4 regions of the Enterobacter sp. KBR-315C3_2022 genome follow, and region 1 is predicted to be linked to each of the others. Evidence: predicted binding sites of a transcription regulator. Region 1 holds the regulator's gene; each other region holds the start of a gene.
What was found. Region 1 encodes PurR, which represses purine synthesis genes. Its sites were predicted from a motif close to CANGCAAACGTTTGCNTG; they were not measured.
Positions count from the first base shown of each region.

Region 1 (3,769 bases):
TCCACCTCGAACGCTGGTACGCCGCTGACCGGCAGCGCAACGCCGCTGATGACCGTGGACGTGTGGGAGCACGCGTACTATATCGATTACCGTAACGCCCGTCCGAACTACCTGGAGCACTTCTGGGCGCTGGTGAACTGGGAGTTTGTGGCGAAGAACTTCGCCGCGTAAGAGACACGCAGAAGGGTTCGCCCTTCTGCGTTTTTGTTTAGTCTACCGCGCAGGCCGTTTCCGACTGTTTACGACCGGACATCAGCACCAGCAGCAGCCCCAGGGCCGCGACGATCGCGCCCATCACCGGCACAAATCCATATCCCAGCCCGCCTGAAATCACCGCACCACCGGCAGCCGCGCCCAGCGCATTCCCCAGATTAAACGCCCCGATATTCACCGAAGAAGAGAGCCCCGGCGCCTCGTGCGCAACGCGCATCACTCGCATTTGCAGCGGCGGAACGACCGCAAAGGTGGCGGCGCCCCAAACGACCATCGCTACGGCGGCTCCCACCTGGCTTTGCGCGAGCCACGGTATGGCCACCATGATGGCAATCAGCAGGGTCAAAAAGCCCTTCAGGGTTGCGCTAACCGAACGATCGGCGAGCTTGCCGCCGAGATAGTTGCCGATGGAAAAGCCCACGCCAATCAATACCAGCATCGCCGTAACGAACGCTGGCGTCGCGCGGGTGATCTCGTGCAGGACGGGAGCAATATAGGTGTAAAGCGTGAACATGGCGCCCGCGCCCAGCACCGTCGTCAGAAGCGCGGAAAGCACCTGCGGGCGAACCAATACCGACAGCTCTTTGCGCACGTCCGGCCTTTCGCCCGCCCCGCCCTTCGGCAGCGAGAAGAACAGCGCCACCATGGCGATCACGCCCAGTCCGGCCGTGGCCAGGAACGACATCCGCCAGCCAATCGCTTCGCCGAGCCACGTCGCAGCCGGTACGCCGCCAATATTCGCAATCGTCAGCCCCATGAACATGGTGGCGACCGCGCTGGCCTGCTTGTGCTTGGGTACAACGCTTGCGGCAACAACCGAGCCCAGGCCGAAGAACGCGCCGTGGTTGAGGCTCGTGAGAATGCGCGACAGCATCAGCGTGGTGTAATCGGGCGAAATGGCCGAGAGCACGTTGCCGAGGGTGAAGATAGCCATCAGGAAAATCAGCGCGTTGCGGCGTCCGCGATGGGAAAGCAGCAGCGTCATCAGCGGAGCCCCGACCATCACGCCGATCGCATAGGCGCTGATCAGCATCCCCGCCGCCGGGATCGAGACATCTACGCCCCTGGCGATAACGGGTAACAGCCCCATTGGGGAAAATTCAGTGGTGCCGATCCCAAACGCGCCAATGGCGAGGGCCAGCAGGGGGAAATTGATTTTCATGCATTAACTCCGGATGCCGCGACGTACCACGACGCAGAACAAAGAAGCCAAAAGCATGACATCAATCACAAAAAATGAGAAGTTAACAATTTGGCAAAAGATATTTGCCGGAGACGTAACAATCAGGAAGGTTACAGGAGGGAGAAGAATCTCCCCCCGTCAAAATCAGTGCAGTGCAGCCGTCAGCCCACCGGCAACAATCAGCGCCAGAACAATAACGGTGGTCATCAGCGAAAACTTAAGATCGGTACTCATCAATTTTTCTCCTTTTAATCCCCACACGGAAAGTGAGCTTGCTCATTTTTACACAGTTTACGTCAAAAATCTTCCCGGATTTAAAATGATAACCACTTTTGCTCTTCCCCTTTTCCTCAAGATAGGACAAAATTCCACGCTAAATTTATTAGCGTACCGGCCATTGACCCCCTCCTGACGTCCTGTGTCGTTTTCCCGGCGTGTCGCAATTCAAAATTGCGTAATAAGGGTGAGAGAAGGCAAACGTTTACCTCCCCATTTTTCAGGGCATTAGGATAGGGTCTGGAGTGACATTTAATGGCAACAATTAAAGACGTAGCAAAACGCGCAAACGTTTCCACTACAACCGTATCACATGTTATTAACAAAACCCGCTTCGTGGCGGAAGAGACGCGCAACGCCGTCTGGGCTGCAATCAAAGAACTGCACTACTCACCGAGTGCGGTTGCGCGCAGCCTGAAGGTTAATCACACCAAGTCTATCGGCCTGCTGGCGACCAGCAGCGAAGCGGCCTACTTTGCCGAAATTATTGAAGCCGTTGAGAAAAACTGCTTCCAGAAAGGCTATACCCTGATTCTGGGCAACGCGTGGAACAACATTGAAAAGCAGCGCGCCTATCTGTCGATGATGGCGCAAAAGCGTGTCGATGGCCTGCTGGTCATGTGCTCTGAATACCCTGAGTCCGTTCTCTCCATGCTGGAGGAGTATCGCCACATTCCGATGGTGGTTATGGACTGGGGCGAGGCGCGCGCCGATTTCACCGACTCGGTCATCGATAACGCTTTTGAAGGCGGCTACATGGCCGGCCGCTATTTGATCGAGCGCGGACACCGCGATATCGGCGTCATCCCTGGCCCGCTGGAGCGCAACACCGGCGCGGGTCGTCTGGCCGGGTTCATGAAGGCGATGGAAGAGGCGCTGATCAGCGTGCCGGAAAACTGGATTGTTCAGGGCGACTTTGAGCCGGAGTCCGGCTACCGCGCGATGCAGCAGATCGTGTCGCAGCAGCACCGCCCTACCGCCGTCTTCTGCGGCGGCGACATCATGGCGATGGGCGCGCTCTGTGCGGCAGACGAGCTCGGCCTTCGCGTGCCTCAGGATATTTCGGTGATCGGGTATGACAACGTGCGCAACGCGCGCTTTTTCACCCCGGCGCTGACGACCATTCACCAGCCGAAAGATTCGCTGGGCGAAACGGCCTTCAACATGCTGATGGACAGGATTGTCAGCAAGCGCGAAGAGTCGCAGTCCATTGAGGTTCACCCTCGCCTGATTGAGCGTCGCTCCGTTGCGGACGGTCCTTTCCGCGACTACCGCCGTTAATCCTCTCCGGGGCCAGCTACGCTGGCTCCCGTAGCCACTCCCTGTTCAGCGTTTCGCTATCTCCCAGATACTCCAGCAGCCAGGCCATTGCGGGCGACACGTCATTTTGCTGCCAGGTCAGGCAGCAGGCCGCGTCCGGGAACGGATTTTCCAGCGTCAGGGCAACCCATTCACCGGCATCAATACGCGGACGCGCAAAGTGGACGGGCACCATACCTACGCACAGCCCCGCGCTCAGGCAGGTTGCTGAAGAGTCCCAGTCGGGCGCCACCACGCGCCGCTGGTTGTCCAGCAGCCAGGTGATACGCTTGGGCAGCGACCGCGACGTATCTTCCAGCACCAGCGACGGACAGTTGCGCAACGCGTCATCGCTCAGCGGTCCTTCCATCGCCGCCAGCGGATGATGGCGCGCAACAACGCAGGTCCAGCTCAGCATGCCCATGTCCCGAAAAGCGTAGCGCCCGCCCACGGGGATCGCCTGGGTCGCGCCGATAGCCATCTCTACCCTGCCGTCCGCCAGCGCGTCCCACACGCCGTTGAACACCTCCTGCGACACCCGCAGCTCGACGTCCGAGAAGTGACGGTAGAAATCAACGATCATCTGCCGCGTGCGCTCCGGCCGGACGATATTATCGACGGCGATGGAGAGATGCCCGCGCCAGCCGTTGGCAATCTGCTGGCACTGCTCGCGGGTGATCTGCATTTTTTTGATAACAGAACGTCCTTCTTTCAAAAACCATGCCCCGGCCGGGGTTAATATCACATCGCGATGGCGCCGTTCAAACAGCGGAACGGCGAGCCATTCCTCCAGCTGCC
Region 1 covers NZ_JBGKEB010000012.1:8,098-11,866, reverse strand. The annotation lists gene sodB (superoxide dismutase [Fe]) at 1-171, shown strand, start outside; gene AB8804_RS13885 (MFS transporter) at 209-1,375, opposite strand; gene AB8804_RS13880 (YnhF family membrane protein) at 1,541-1,630, opposite strand; gene purR (HTH-type transcriptional repressor PurR) at 1,928-2,953, shown strand; gene punR (DNA-binding transcriptional activator PunR) at 2,970-3,769, opposite strand, start outside.

Region 2 (3,769 bases), on a different contig from region 1:
GTTATTCCAGAAGAAAACTGAGCAGCAATGGGCGGGATTGTACGCCGGGGAAGGGGAAGGTCAACTCCCCGGCGGGGGATACTTACTTCAGTTTTGACTGCGCCCAGACAATGCCGCTGGCATATTCAGGTGGCAGCAGAGGAACTATCGCTTCCAGCGTGGCGCTGAGGCGCTCGGTATCGGCGTCGTTCAGGTTCAGGTGGCCGACCTTGCGGCCCGGGCGCACCTCTTTATCGTACCAGTGCAGATGCACCAGCGGCAGCTTCAGCCAGTCGTCGTTCAGATCGGTGCCGATCAGGTTGATCATCACCGACGGGCTGTTCATCACCGGCTGCGGCATCGGCAGGCCGGTAATGGCGCGCAGGTGCAGCTCAAACTGGCTGATAGACGCGCCGTTTTGCGTCCAGTGCCCGCTGTTGTGCACGCGCGGCGCCAGCTCGTTGATCAGCAGCCCGGACGGGGTGACGAAGCACTCCATCGCCATCACGCCCACGTAGCCCAGCTCGTGCATGATGGCCGAGAGCATCTCTTCCGCCTGCGCCTGCTGGGCGGCATTGGCCTGCGGGAAGGCCACGCTGGTGCGCAGAATGCCGTCCTGATGCAGGTTGTGGGTCAGCGGGTAGAATACGGTGCTGCCGTCGTTTGCGCGCGCGCCCACCAGCGACACTTCGCCGCTAAAGTTGATGCCCTGCTCAACGATGCACTCGCCGTAGCACTCTTCCGGCAGCTCGGCGGTTTCATCGGCGCGCAGCCGCCACTGGCCGCGGCCGTCGTAGCCGCCTACGCGGCGCTTAACGATCGCCAGATCGCCGAGCATGGCGAAGACGTCGTTCCACTCGCTTTTATCCGAAAGCAATTGCCACGGCGCGGTGGCAAGCCCGAGCCTGTCGAACAGCTGCTTTTGCGTCAGGCGGTCGGCAATGATAGGGAAGACGTCGCGGTTCACGAAGGCGTTATGGCGCGCCAGCTCGCGGGTCAGGGCGGTCTCCGGCCAGCGCTCAATCTCGGCGGTGATCACGCTCTGGTGAAAGGGAACGGCTTCCGGTTCGGCGTCCAGCCCGACGGGCCAGACGGCGATGCCCAGCGGCTCGCCGGCCTGGCGCAGCATGCGGCCCAGCTGGCCGTTACCCAGTACGCAGACCTGCCTCATGCCGCACCCCGCGGGTCCGGATTGTCCAGCACCTCATCGGTCTGGGCTTGACGCCAGTCCGCCAGGCGCTGGCGCAGATCTTTGTCGTGGGTTGCCAAAATCTGCGCGGCCAGAAGGGCGGCGTTGGCCGCGCCCGCTTTGCCGATCGCAAGCGTGCCGACCGGAATACCGCGCGGCATCTGCACGATGGAGTAAAGGCTATCGACGCCGCTCAGCGCGGCGCTTTGGACCGGCACGCCGAGCACCGGCACCAGGGTTTTCGCGGCAATCATGCCCGGCAGATGTGCTGCGCCGCCCGCACCGGCAATAATCACCTCGTAGCCGTTCTCTTCGGCACCTTCGGCGAAGCTGAACAGCCTGTCGGGAGTGCGGTGTGCGGAGACCACTTCAACATGGTGCGGAACGTTCAGGATGTCAAAGATTTCGGCGGCAAACTGCATGGTGGCCCAGTCGCTTTTGGACCCCATCACGATGGCGACACGCGCCGGATTATTGCGGGAAGACATGCGTCTTAAAACTCCTGTGGTGCGAAACACACTGCTTTCGAGGGCACAGAGAATAGCATGGAATATCGGCAAGGAAAACGGTTGCGCGGCTAAAGACGCCGCAAAGTCGTGCGGATAATTAGAACGGGAAAGCGATAAGTTCGACGCCGTCAGGCGTGACTTTCACCATCGATCCTTCGCTGTGCCAGGCGCCTAATACCACGCGATGCGCGGGTTCGCCGTTTGCGATCAGTTCGTGGACGTCCGGACGATGGGTGTGGCCGTGGATCAGCCACTGGACGCGGTGCTTTTCCATTACGCCAATCACCGCCTGCGGGTTAACGTCCATGATGGTCACGGATTTGCTGCTGTTGGCGGCCTTGCTGCCCGCGCGCATTCTGGCGGCGATGCGGCGGCGGATAAACAGCGGCAGGGCGAGGAACAGCTTTTGGATCCACGGGGTGTGGACCTTCGCGCGAAACGCCTGATAGCCCGCGTCATCCGTGCACAGCGTGTCGCCGTGCATGATCAGAACCTTGCGGCCGTAGAGATCGAGAACCTGCTCTTCCGGCAGCAGCGTCATGCCGCTTTCGCGCGCGAAGCGCCTGCCGATCAGGAAATCGCGGTTGCCGTGAATGAAGTAGCAGGGGACGCCGGAATCAACCAGCGCCTTAATGGCCGCAGCCATGTCGCGGTGCAGCGGGTTAGGGTCGTCGTCGCCAATCCAGGCTTCAAACAGGTCGCCCAGAATGTACAGCGCGTCGGCGCTTTTCGCTGCACCACGTAAAAAACGCAGAAAACCGGCGGTAATCGCCGGTTCTTCCGTTTGCAGGTGCAAATCTGCAATAAAGAGTGTCGCCACGAATTACTCGCTGACGGTCACGCTTGTAATCACAACGTCTTCTTTTGGAACGTCCTGATGCATGCCGCTGCGGCCGGTGGAGACGGCTTTGATCTTGTCAACCACGTCCATACCTTCAACCACTTCTGCGAACACGCAGTAGCCCCAGCCCTGCAGGCTTTCGCCGGAGAAGTTCAGGAAGTCGTTGTCGGCCACGTTGATGAAGAACTGCGCGGTCGCAGAGTGTGGCGCCTGAGTACGGGCCATTGCCAGCGTGCCGCGGGTGTTTTTCAGGCCGTTGTTCGCTTCGTTTTTGATCGCTTCTTTGGTTTCTTTCTGGTGCATGCCTGGTTCAAAACCGCCGCCCTGGATCATAAAGCCGTTGATCACGCGGTGGAAAATCGTGTTGTTGTAGAAACCTTCGCGGCAGTAGTCCAGGAAGTTTTTAACTGTTTCAGGCGCTTTGTCATCAAAGGTTTTGATTACGATATCGCCATGATTAGTGTGGAAAGTGACCATTTTTTCATCCTGTTCCGTTATTGTGGTGCGTCGACCCGCGTTCGGGTCACATATAGGGGCTTGTTATAGCATAACCACAGGACGCGATCACCTTGCATTGTGTGCTGCTTCGGCGATGAATAATGGGTATGATAGAAAAGTTACTATCCACACACGTCTCACATGGAATCTTCGATGTTAAAAATCTTTAATACAATGACGCGCCAAAAAGAGGAATTTAAGCCTATCCATGCCGGGGAAGTCGGCATGTACGTGTGTGGAATCACGGTTTACGATCTCTGTCATATCGGCCATGGCCGTACCTTTGTCTCCTTCGACGTGGTGTCGCGCTACCTGCGTTTTCTGGGCTATACCCTGAAGTACGTGCGCAACATCACCGATATCGATGACAAAATCATCAAGCGCGCGAACGAAAACGGCGAAAGCTTTGTGGCGCTGGTCGATCGCATGATCGTCGAGATGCACAAGGACTTTGACGCCCTGAACATTCTGCGCCCGGACAGCGAGCCGCGCGCGACGCACCACATCCACGAAATTATCGAGATCACCGAAAAGCTGATCGAACGCGGCCACGCCTACGTGGCGGAAAACGGCGACGTGATGTTCTCCGTACCAACGGACCCGACCTACGGCTCGCTCTCCCGTCAGGATCTGGAGCAGCTCCAGGCCGGCGCGCGCGTGGACGTGGTCGACGTGAAGCGTAACCCGATGGACTTCGTGCTGTGGAAGATGTCGAAAGCGGGTGAGCCGAGCTGGCCGTCTCCGTGGGGCGAA
Region 2 covers NZ_JBGKEB010000004.1:194,240-198,008, forward strand. The annotation lists gene purK (5-(carboxyamino)imidazole ribonucleotide synthase) at 83-1,150, opposite strand; gene purE (5-(carboxyamino)imidazole ribonucleotide mutase) at 1,147-1,656, opposite strand; gene lpxH (UDP-2,3-diacylglucosamine diphosphatase) at 1,775-2,497, opposite strand; gene ppiB (peptidylprolyl isomerase B) at 2,501-2,995, opposite strand; gene cysS (cysteine--tRNA ligase) at 3,170-3,769, shown strand, end outside.
Region 2: purE (5-(carboxyamino)imidazole ribonucleotide mutase) is a predicted target of PurR. The motif match lies at 1,727-1,744, and genes of this name have one in related genera.

Region 3 (3,769 bases), on a different contig from region 1:
AGTTTGTCACTTTTTTTCAACAAAAACTCAGGTATGGTTTAACGTCGTATAACTAAAAAGAAAATAACGGCCACAGCTGGCCCATTTTGGTGTATTCGTTGCCTCTCAAGGAAAACAATGACTCTCAGTCCATCACACCGCATCCGCGAACAGTTTGAACACTGCCTGGCGGTTATCCGTCACGCGTCAGTAGAAATACTGCTGCTGCTCAACGTTCACGTTGCCGAAGGTAAAGATCCGCGCTGGTTCCTGGAGCAGCTGGATAACGCCCGCTTAGGTCTGGGCGGCTGGGGGGCGGTGGCGAAGCAGCTCAACCTCAACGACGCGGAGATGTCGGCGTTTACGCTGCAGCTTCGCCTGCTGCAGCAGCGCGTTCCCCAGTACGAGAGCGGCCAGGACGTGAGCGAGAACCAGCTCATCGCGGCGATGCGTTTTGTCACCTCGCTGGAACATCTGCGAATGCAGCAGCCCCTTCTGACCTACAGCACCGAGCTGGCCCCGGGAGACGAAATACAGCAGCAGCAGGCGCGCAAGCAGGTGCGGGCGATTGAGCTGACGATCAAAGGCCTGATACAGCAGGCGTGGCCCGATCCGGTGCGGCTGAATAACCACCTCAAAACGCTGTTCAACGCCGACCGCGTGCGGCGCTGGCTGAAGCTTGGCGAGATCAACGATATCCTGAGCGGCATGATGTTCAGCGAGCTGGCGCAGATGCTGGTCGATAAAAAAGAGTACAGCCGTTACTACGCCTCGCTGTTCAGCGACCCGATGATGCTGACCCTGCTGGTCGACCCGCGCAAAACGCTGCAAACCTTCCTCGACGACATCCGCCAAATCCGCAACGGCATCACCGTTCAGCAGCCGCTCAGCTCGGCGCAAATTCAGCTGCTGGATTGCTACTATTCGCAAATCACCCGGCCCGTGCAGCGGGCATTTGAAGAGGGGCGAACGCGCATCAATCCGGCGGGGCTGATGGCCGTTGACGCCAGCGAGCTGCACGCGTTCTGGGAGAACGCGCAGAAAAGGGATCGCGTCACCGGAAGCGATCTGTTTGAGGTGCGCGACACCATCGAAAAGCCGACGCAGCGCGCGCCGCGCACGCCGGAACAGCGCGAGCAGCTGATCTCCGGCGCGCTGTGGGGGGCGGTCGGCGCAATGGTTATCGCCATCGTGGTCGGCGGCTTTATATTAGTCACCAGCGACAAGCCGCAGCAGGCGGTGGCGAGCGCGGCAGAGCCCGCGCCAGCGCCGAAGGAGATGCGGGAAACGCCCTCCTCGCGCGAAACGCTGACCCGCCAGGGCGTGACCTGGGACGAAAACAACTTCCGCTCGGCCATCAACCGTAACGACACGCGCGTCGTGCTGCTGTTCCTGCAGGGCGGAATGGACTGGAAGGTGTCGTGGACAGAAGAGGCCATGGCCGCGCGCCATGACGACGTGCTGGAGCTGATGCTGCGCTACCGGCAGCAGATGGTGGAAGAGAAGCCGTGCCGCCGCTTTATCAATACGGTCGGCCACGCCATGGCAAACGGCGAATCGCTGACGTCGGTCCGCAAACAGTATCTGAAGGCTTTTTGCACCGTGCCCGCCGTGGTGAAGCGCCAGCAGCACGACGCGGAGATGGCGAAACGTCGCGCGCTGGCGCAGCCGGACGCGACGACGAAAAAATGGCAGTCGATACAGACCGCGATTTACGACGTCATTCGCTAGCCCGCCGGATTCGGGCTATTGCCCCTTGCGAATCAGATATCGGTACGGCAGCGCGTCGGTCGCCTGCGCCACCAGCTCGTGCTCCATAAAGGTACAAAAGCCGGGGATATCGCGGGTGGTGGCCGGGTCGTCGGCAACGATCAGCAGCGTTTCGCCAGCCTGCATGGTGCGTACGGTTTTGCGCACCATCATGACCGGCTCCGGGCAGCGGAGGCCCTGAGCGTCAAGAGTATGGTCGGGAGTGGAGAACAGGTCGGTCATTTTCTTCTCATTCGTGTCAAAACGGCTGTAGTTTACGCCCCGCCACTCTCAATGCAAACAGGTTAACGATTGCGTGAAAATTAACCGTTGCAAATGACCGTTAAAGCAGTATCATGCGGCGGCTTTATTGGGTTCCCTCACCCCAAATATTAATCAAAAAGGTACAATATGAGCTCCTTTACACACCCGCAACGCGTTAAGGCGTTGTTCTGGCTTTCGCTTTTTCATCTGCTGGTGATCACCTCCAGCAACTATCTGGTTCAGCTTCCGATCTCCATTTTTGGTTTTCACACCACCTGGGGCGCGTTTAGCTTTCCGTTTATCTTCCTCGCCACCGATCTGACCGTGCGAATTTTTGGCGCACCGCTGGCACGCCGCATTATTTTCGCAGTGATGATGCCCGCGCTGTTCGTTTCGTACGTGATTTCATCGCTGTTTTACATGGGCAGCTGGCAAGGTTTGGAAGCACTCACTAACTTCAACCTGTTCGTGGCGCGCATCGCGGCGGCCAGCTTTATGGCCTACGCGCTGGGGCAGATCCTCGACGTCCACGTTTTTAACCGCCTGCGTCAGAACCACCGCTGGTGGATGGCGCCCACCGCCTCGACGCTGTTTGGCAACGTGAGCGACACGCTGGCATTCTTCTTCATCGCCTTCTGGCGCAGCCCGGACGCGTTTATGGCCGAGCACTGGATGGAAATCGCGCTGGTGGACTACTGCTTCAAGGTGCTTATCAGCATCGTCTTCTTCCTGCCGATGTACGGCGTGCTATTGAATATGCTGATGAAAAGGCTGGCAGATAAATCTGAAATCTCCGCATTGCAGGCAGGTTAAGGGTTCGCTTTATCAGTTGTGATAAGATGGGTGAATGAGCCGCTATGGCCGTTTATCGAAAGGAAGAAGTCAATGCGCAATCTGGTTAAATATGTCGGGATTGGCCTGCTGGTTGTTGGCCTTGCAGCCTGTGATAACAGCGACACCAAAACGCCTGCTCAGGGTGCGTCCGCTGAAAGCAACGCCACCGGGCAGCCGGTCAGCCTGATGGATGGCAAACTCAGTTTCTCTCTGCCGGCGGATATGACCGACCAGAGCGGCAAGCTGGGCACCCAGGCGAACAACATGCACGTCTATTCTGATGCGACCGGGCAGAAGGCGGTGATTGTGATCGTCGGCGACGACACCAGCGAAGATCTGGGCGTGCTCGCCAAGCGTCTGGAAGAGCAGCAGCGCGGCCGCGACCCGCAGCTGCAGGTTGTTACCAACAAATCCATCGAGCTGAAAGGCCACACGCTGCAGCAGCTCGACAGCATCATCTCGGCGAAAGGCCAGACAGCCTACTCTTCCGTGGTGCTCGGCAAGATCGATAACAAGCTGCTCACACTGCAGATTACGCTGCCAGCGGACGATCAGCAGAAAGCGCAAACCGCCGCGGAAAACATCATTAACACCATCGCGATTCAGTAATTTTCACGATGAAGACGTGGCCTCCCGGGCGTGCTCGGGGGGCCATTTTTTTAGCCGCCACGCTAGCAGGAGCGCCACCGCCGCCAGGCCCGCCGCGGCAAGATAAATCACCGGCACGCCCGCCCACGCCATCACCAGCCCCGCCAGCGGCCCGGTGATCCCCAGCGACATATCCATAAACACCGTGTAGGTCGCCAGCGCCGATCCCTGATTTTGCGGCGGCACCGCCTTCACCGCCACGACGCCCAGCGCCGGGAACACCAGCGAGAACCCGGCTCCCGCCAGGAAAACGCCGACTTTCGCCATCCACGGCGCGGTGGCGACGCCGGTCAGG
Region 3 covers NZ_JBGKEB010000018.1:33,818-37,586, reverse strand. The annotation lists gene AB8804_RS17440 (STY4199 family HEPN domain-containing protein) at 118-1,710, shown strand; gene tusA (sulfurtransferase TusA) at 1,726-1,971, opposite strand; gene AB8804_RS17430 (7-cyano-7-deazaguanine/7-aminomethyl-7-deazaguanine transporter) at 2,140-2,805, shown strand; gene AB8804_RS17425 (DcrB family lipoprotein) at 2,878-3,435, shown strand; gene AB8804_RS17420 (MFS transporter) at 3,439-3,769, opposite strand, start outside.
Region 3: tusA (sulfurtransferase TusA) is a predicted target of PurR. The motif match lies at 2,030-2,047, and genes of this name have one in related genera.

Region 4 (3,769 bases), on a different contig from region 1:
TTTGCCGTCAGCACGGTAAAGGGATGGTGATTGGCACGACCGGTTTTGATGAAGCCGGAAAGCAGGCGATCCAGGACGCCTCGAATGAGATGGCAATTGTCTTTGCCGCGAACTTCAGCGTGGGCGTCAACGTCATGCTTAAGCTGCTGGAGAAGGCGGCAAAGGTAATGGGCGACTATACCGACATCGAGATTGTGGAAGCGCACCACCGCTACAAGGTCGACGCGCCGTCCGGCACCGCGCTGGCGATGGGGGAAGCGATCGCGCACGCGATGGATAAAGATTTAAAAGATATCGCCGTCTATTCCCGCGAGGGGCATACCGGCGAGCGCGTGCCGGGAACCATTGGTTTTGCGACCGTGCGCGCGGGCGATATCGTCGGCGAACATACGGCGATGTTCGCCGATATTGGTGAACGCGTTGAGATTACGCATAAAGCCTCCAGCCGAATGACGTTTGCCAACGGTGCCGTTCGTTCCGCTCTGTGGCTGAAAGGCAAGAAAAACGGTCTTTTCGATATGCGTGACGTGCTGGATCTGAACAATCTATAATTATTTTTACCCTTCGTGATGTGGTTATTGCAGTCGTAATGACTTGATTGCATAGGGCAATATTTTATTGCCCTTTTATTTTTGGCTGTTTAATCACGTATCTTGCTTGTAATCGATAAATAATAAAGTTTCCTCTCTGTTTTTTGTTGAATGATTGTAAATTTTGACCGTTTGGTCCACTTTTTGTCTCCCTGGTTGATGAGTTCCCACTAAACTTGCCGCGCAAGCGTTTTCTACCACGATTTGGCTGATCTTTTTGCCGCTTAACCCGCACTCAGCCCATCAGGGCCGCAAAAGAATAAGCAAAATATCCGTTTTGAGTTGACTTTTACTGACCAAATCCCCAGAATGCCGCCGTTTGCCAAAAATCCGCTGGCAACACATTTGCATTGATTCATGACGTCGTTATGAATTAATATGCAAATAAAGTGAGTGAATATTCTCTGGAGGGTGTTTTGATTAAGTCAGCGCTATTGGTTCTGGAAGACGGAACCCAGTTTATCGGTCGGGCCATAGGGGCAACGGGTTCGGCGGTTGGGGAAGTCGTTTTCAATACTTCAATGACCGGTTATCAAGAAATCCTCACTGATCCTTCCTATTCTCGCCAAATCGTTACTCTTACTTATCCCCATATCGGCAATGTCGGCACCAATGCGGCTGACGAAGAATCCTCTCAGGTACATGCGCAAGGCCTGGTCATCCGCGACCTGCCGCTGATTGCCAGCAACTTCCGCAATACCGAAGACCTCTCTTCCTACCTGAAGCGCCATAACATCGTGGCGATTGCCGATATCGATACCCGCAAGCTGACGCGCCTGCTGCGCGAGAAGGGCGCCCAGAACGGCTGCATCATCGCGGGTGATAACCTGGATGCGACGCTGGCGCTGGAAAAGGCAAAAGCCTTCCCGGGCCTGAACGGCATGGACCTGGCGAAAGAAGTCACAACCGCAGAAGCCTACGGCTGGACGCAGGGGAGCTGGACGCTGGAGGGCGATCTGCCGGAAGCGAAGCCCGAGAGCGAGCTGCCGTTCCACGTCGTCGCCTATGATTTTGGCGCCAAGCGCAACATCCTGCGCATGCTGGTTGACCGCGGCTGCCGCCTGACGGTCGTCCCGGCGCAAACCTCTGCTGAAGAAGTGCTGAAGATGAACCCGGACGGCATCTTCCTCTCTAACGGCCCTGGCGACCCGGCGCCGTGCGACTACGCCATCGACGCCATTAAATCCTTCCTCGAAACCGACATTCCGGTATTCGGCATCTGCCTCGGCCATCAGTTGCTGGCGCTGGCGAGCGGGGCGAAGACCATCAAGATGAAATTTGGTCACCACGGTGGTAACCACCCGGTGAAAGATATCGATAACAACGTAGTGATGATTACGGCGCAGAACCACGGCTTCGCAGTGGATGAAGCGACGCTGCCAGCGACGCTGCGCGTGACCCACAAGTCGCTGTTCGACGGCACCCTGCAGGGTATCCACCGCACCGACAAACCGGCATTCAGCTTCCAGGGCCACCCGGAAGCGAGTCCGGGGCCGCACGATGCTGCGCCGCTGTTCGACCACTTCATCGAGCTTATTGAGCATTACCGCCAGTCCGCGAAATAATCAGGAGTTAGAGAGCCATGCCAAAACGTACAGACATAAAAAGTATCCTGATTCTGGGCGCGGGCCCAATCGTTATCGGCCAGGCGTGTGAGTTTGACTACTCCGGCGCGCAGGCGTGTAAAGCCCTGCGCGAAGAGGGCTACCGCGTAATCCTGGTCAACTCCAACCCGGCGACCATCATGACCGACCCGGAAATGGCCGACGCGACCTACATCGAGCCAATTCACTGGGAAGTGGTGCGCAAGATTATCGAGAAAGAGCGTCCGGACGCGGTGCTGCCAACCATGGGCGGCCAGACGGCGCTGAACTGCGCGCTGGAGCTCGAGCGTCAGGGCGTGCTGGAAGAGTTCGGCGTGACCATGATCGGCGCGACCGCCGACGCGATTGATAAAGCAGAAGACCGCCGCCGCTTCGACGTGGCGATGAAGAAAATCGGCCTCGACACCGCGCGTTCCGGTATCGCACACAACATGGAAGAAGCGCTGGCCGTCGCGGCCGACGTGGGCTATCCGTGCATCATCCGTCCGTCGTTCACCATGGGCGGCACCGGCGGCGGTATCGCCTACAACCGCGAAGAGTTCGAAGAGATTTGCGAACGCGGTCTGGATCTTTCACCAACCAAAGAGCTGCTGATTGACGAGTCGCTGATTGGCTGGAAAGAGTACGAGATGGAAGTGGTGCGTGATAAAAACGACAACTGCATCATCGTCTGCTCCATCGAAAACTTCGACGCGATGGGCATCCACACCGGCGACTCCATCACCGTTGCGCCAGCCCAGACGCTGACCGACAAAGAGTATCAAATCATGCGTAACGCCTCGATGGCGGTACTGCGTGAAATCGGCGTGGAGACCGGCGGGTCTAACGTCCAGTTCTCCGTGAACCCGAAAACCGGACGCCTGATCGTTATCGAAATGAACCCGCGCGTGTCGCGCTCCTCCGCGCTGGCCTCCAAGGCGACCGGCTTCCCGATTGCCAAAGTGGCGGCGAAGCTGGCGGTGGGTTACACCCTCGACGAGCTGATGAACGACATCACCGGCGGCCGCACCCCTGCGTCCTTCGAGCCGTCCATCGACTACGTGGTCACCAAAATTCCACGCTTCAACTTCGAGAAATTCGCGGGCGCGAACGACCGCCTGACCACCCAGATGAAGTCCGTCGGCGAAGTGATGGCGATTGGCCGCACGCAGCAGGAATCCCTACAGAAGGCGCTGCGCGGCCTGGAAGTGGGCGCGACCGGCTTCGACCCGAAAGTGAGCCTCGACGACCCGGAAGCGCTGACCAAAATTCGCCGCGAGCTGAAGGACGCGGGCGCAGAGCGTATCTGGTACATCGCCGATGCCTTCCGCGCGGGCCTCTCCGTAGACGGCGTGTTCAACCTGACCAACATCGACCGCTGGTTCCTGGTGCAGATTGAAGAGCTGGTGCGTCTGGAGGAACAGGTCGCAGAGCTGGGTATCAACGGCCTTGACGCTGACTTCCTGCGCGTGCTGAAGCGTAAAGGCTTCGCCGACGCGCGTCTGGCTAAGCTGGCGGGCGTGCGCGAAGCGGAAATCCGCAAGCTGCGCGACCAGTATGACCTGCACCCGGTCTACAAGCGCGTGGACACCTGCG
Region 4 covers NZ_JBGKEB010000006.1:130,231-133,999, forward strand. The annotation lists gene dapB (4-hydroxy-tetrahydrodipicolinate reductase) at 1-551, shown strand, start outside; gene carA (glutamine-hydrolyzing carbamoyl-phosphate synthase small subunit) at 1,007-2,155, shown strand; gene carB (carbamoyl-phosphate synthase large subunit) at 2,173-3,769, shown strand, end outside.
Region 4: carA (glutamine-hydrolyzing carbamoyl-phosphate synthase small subunit) is a predicted target of PurR. The motif match lies at 771-788, and genes of this name have one in related genera.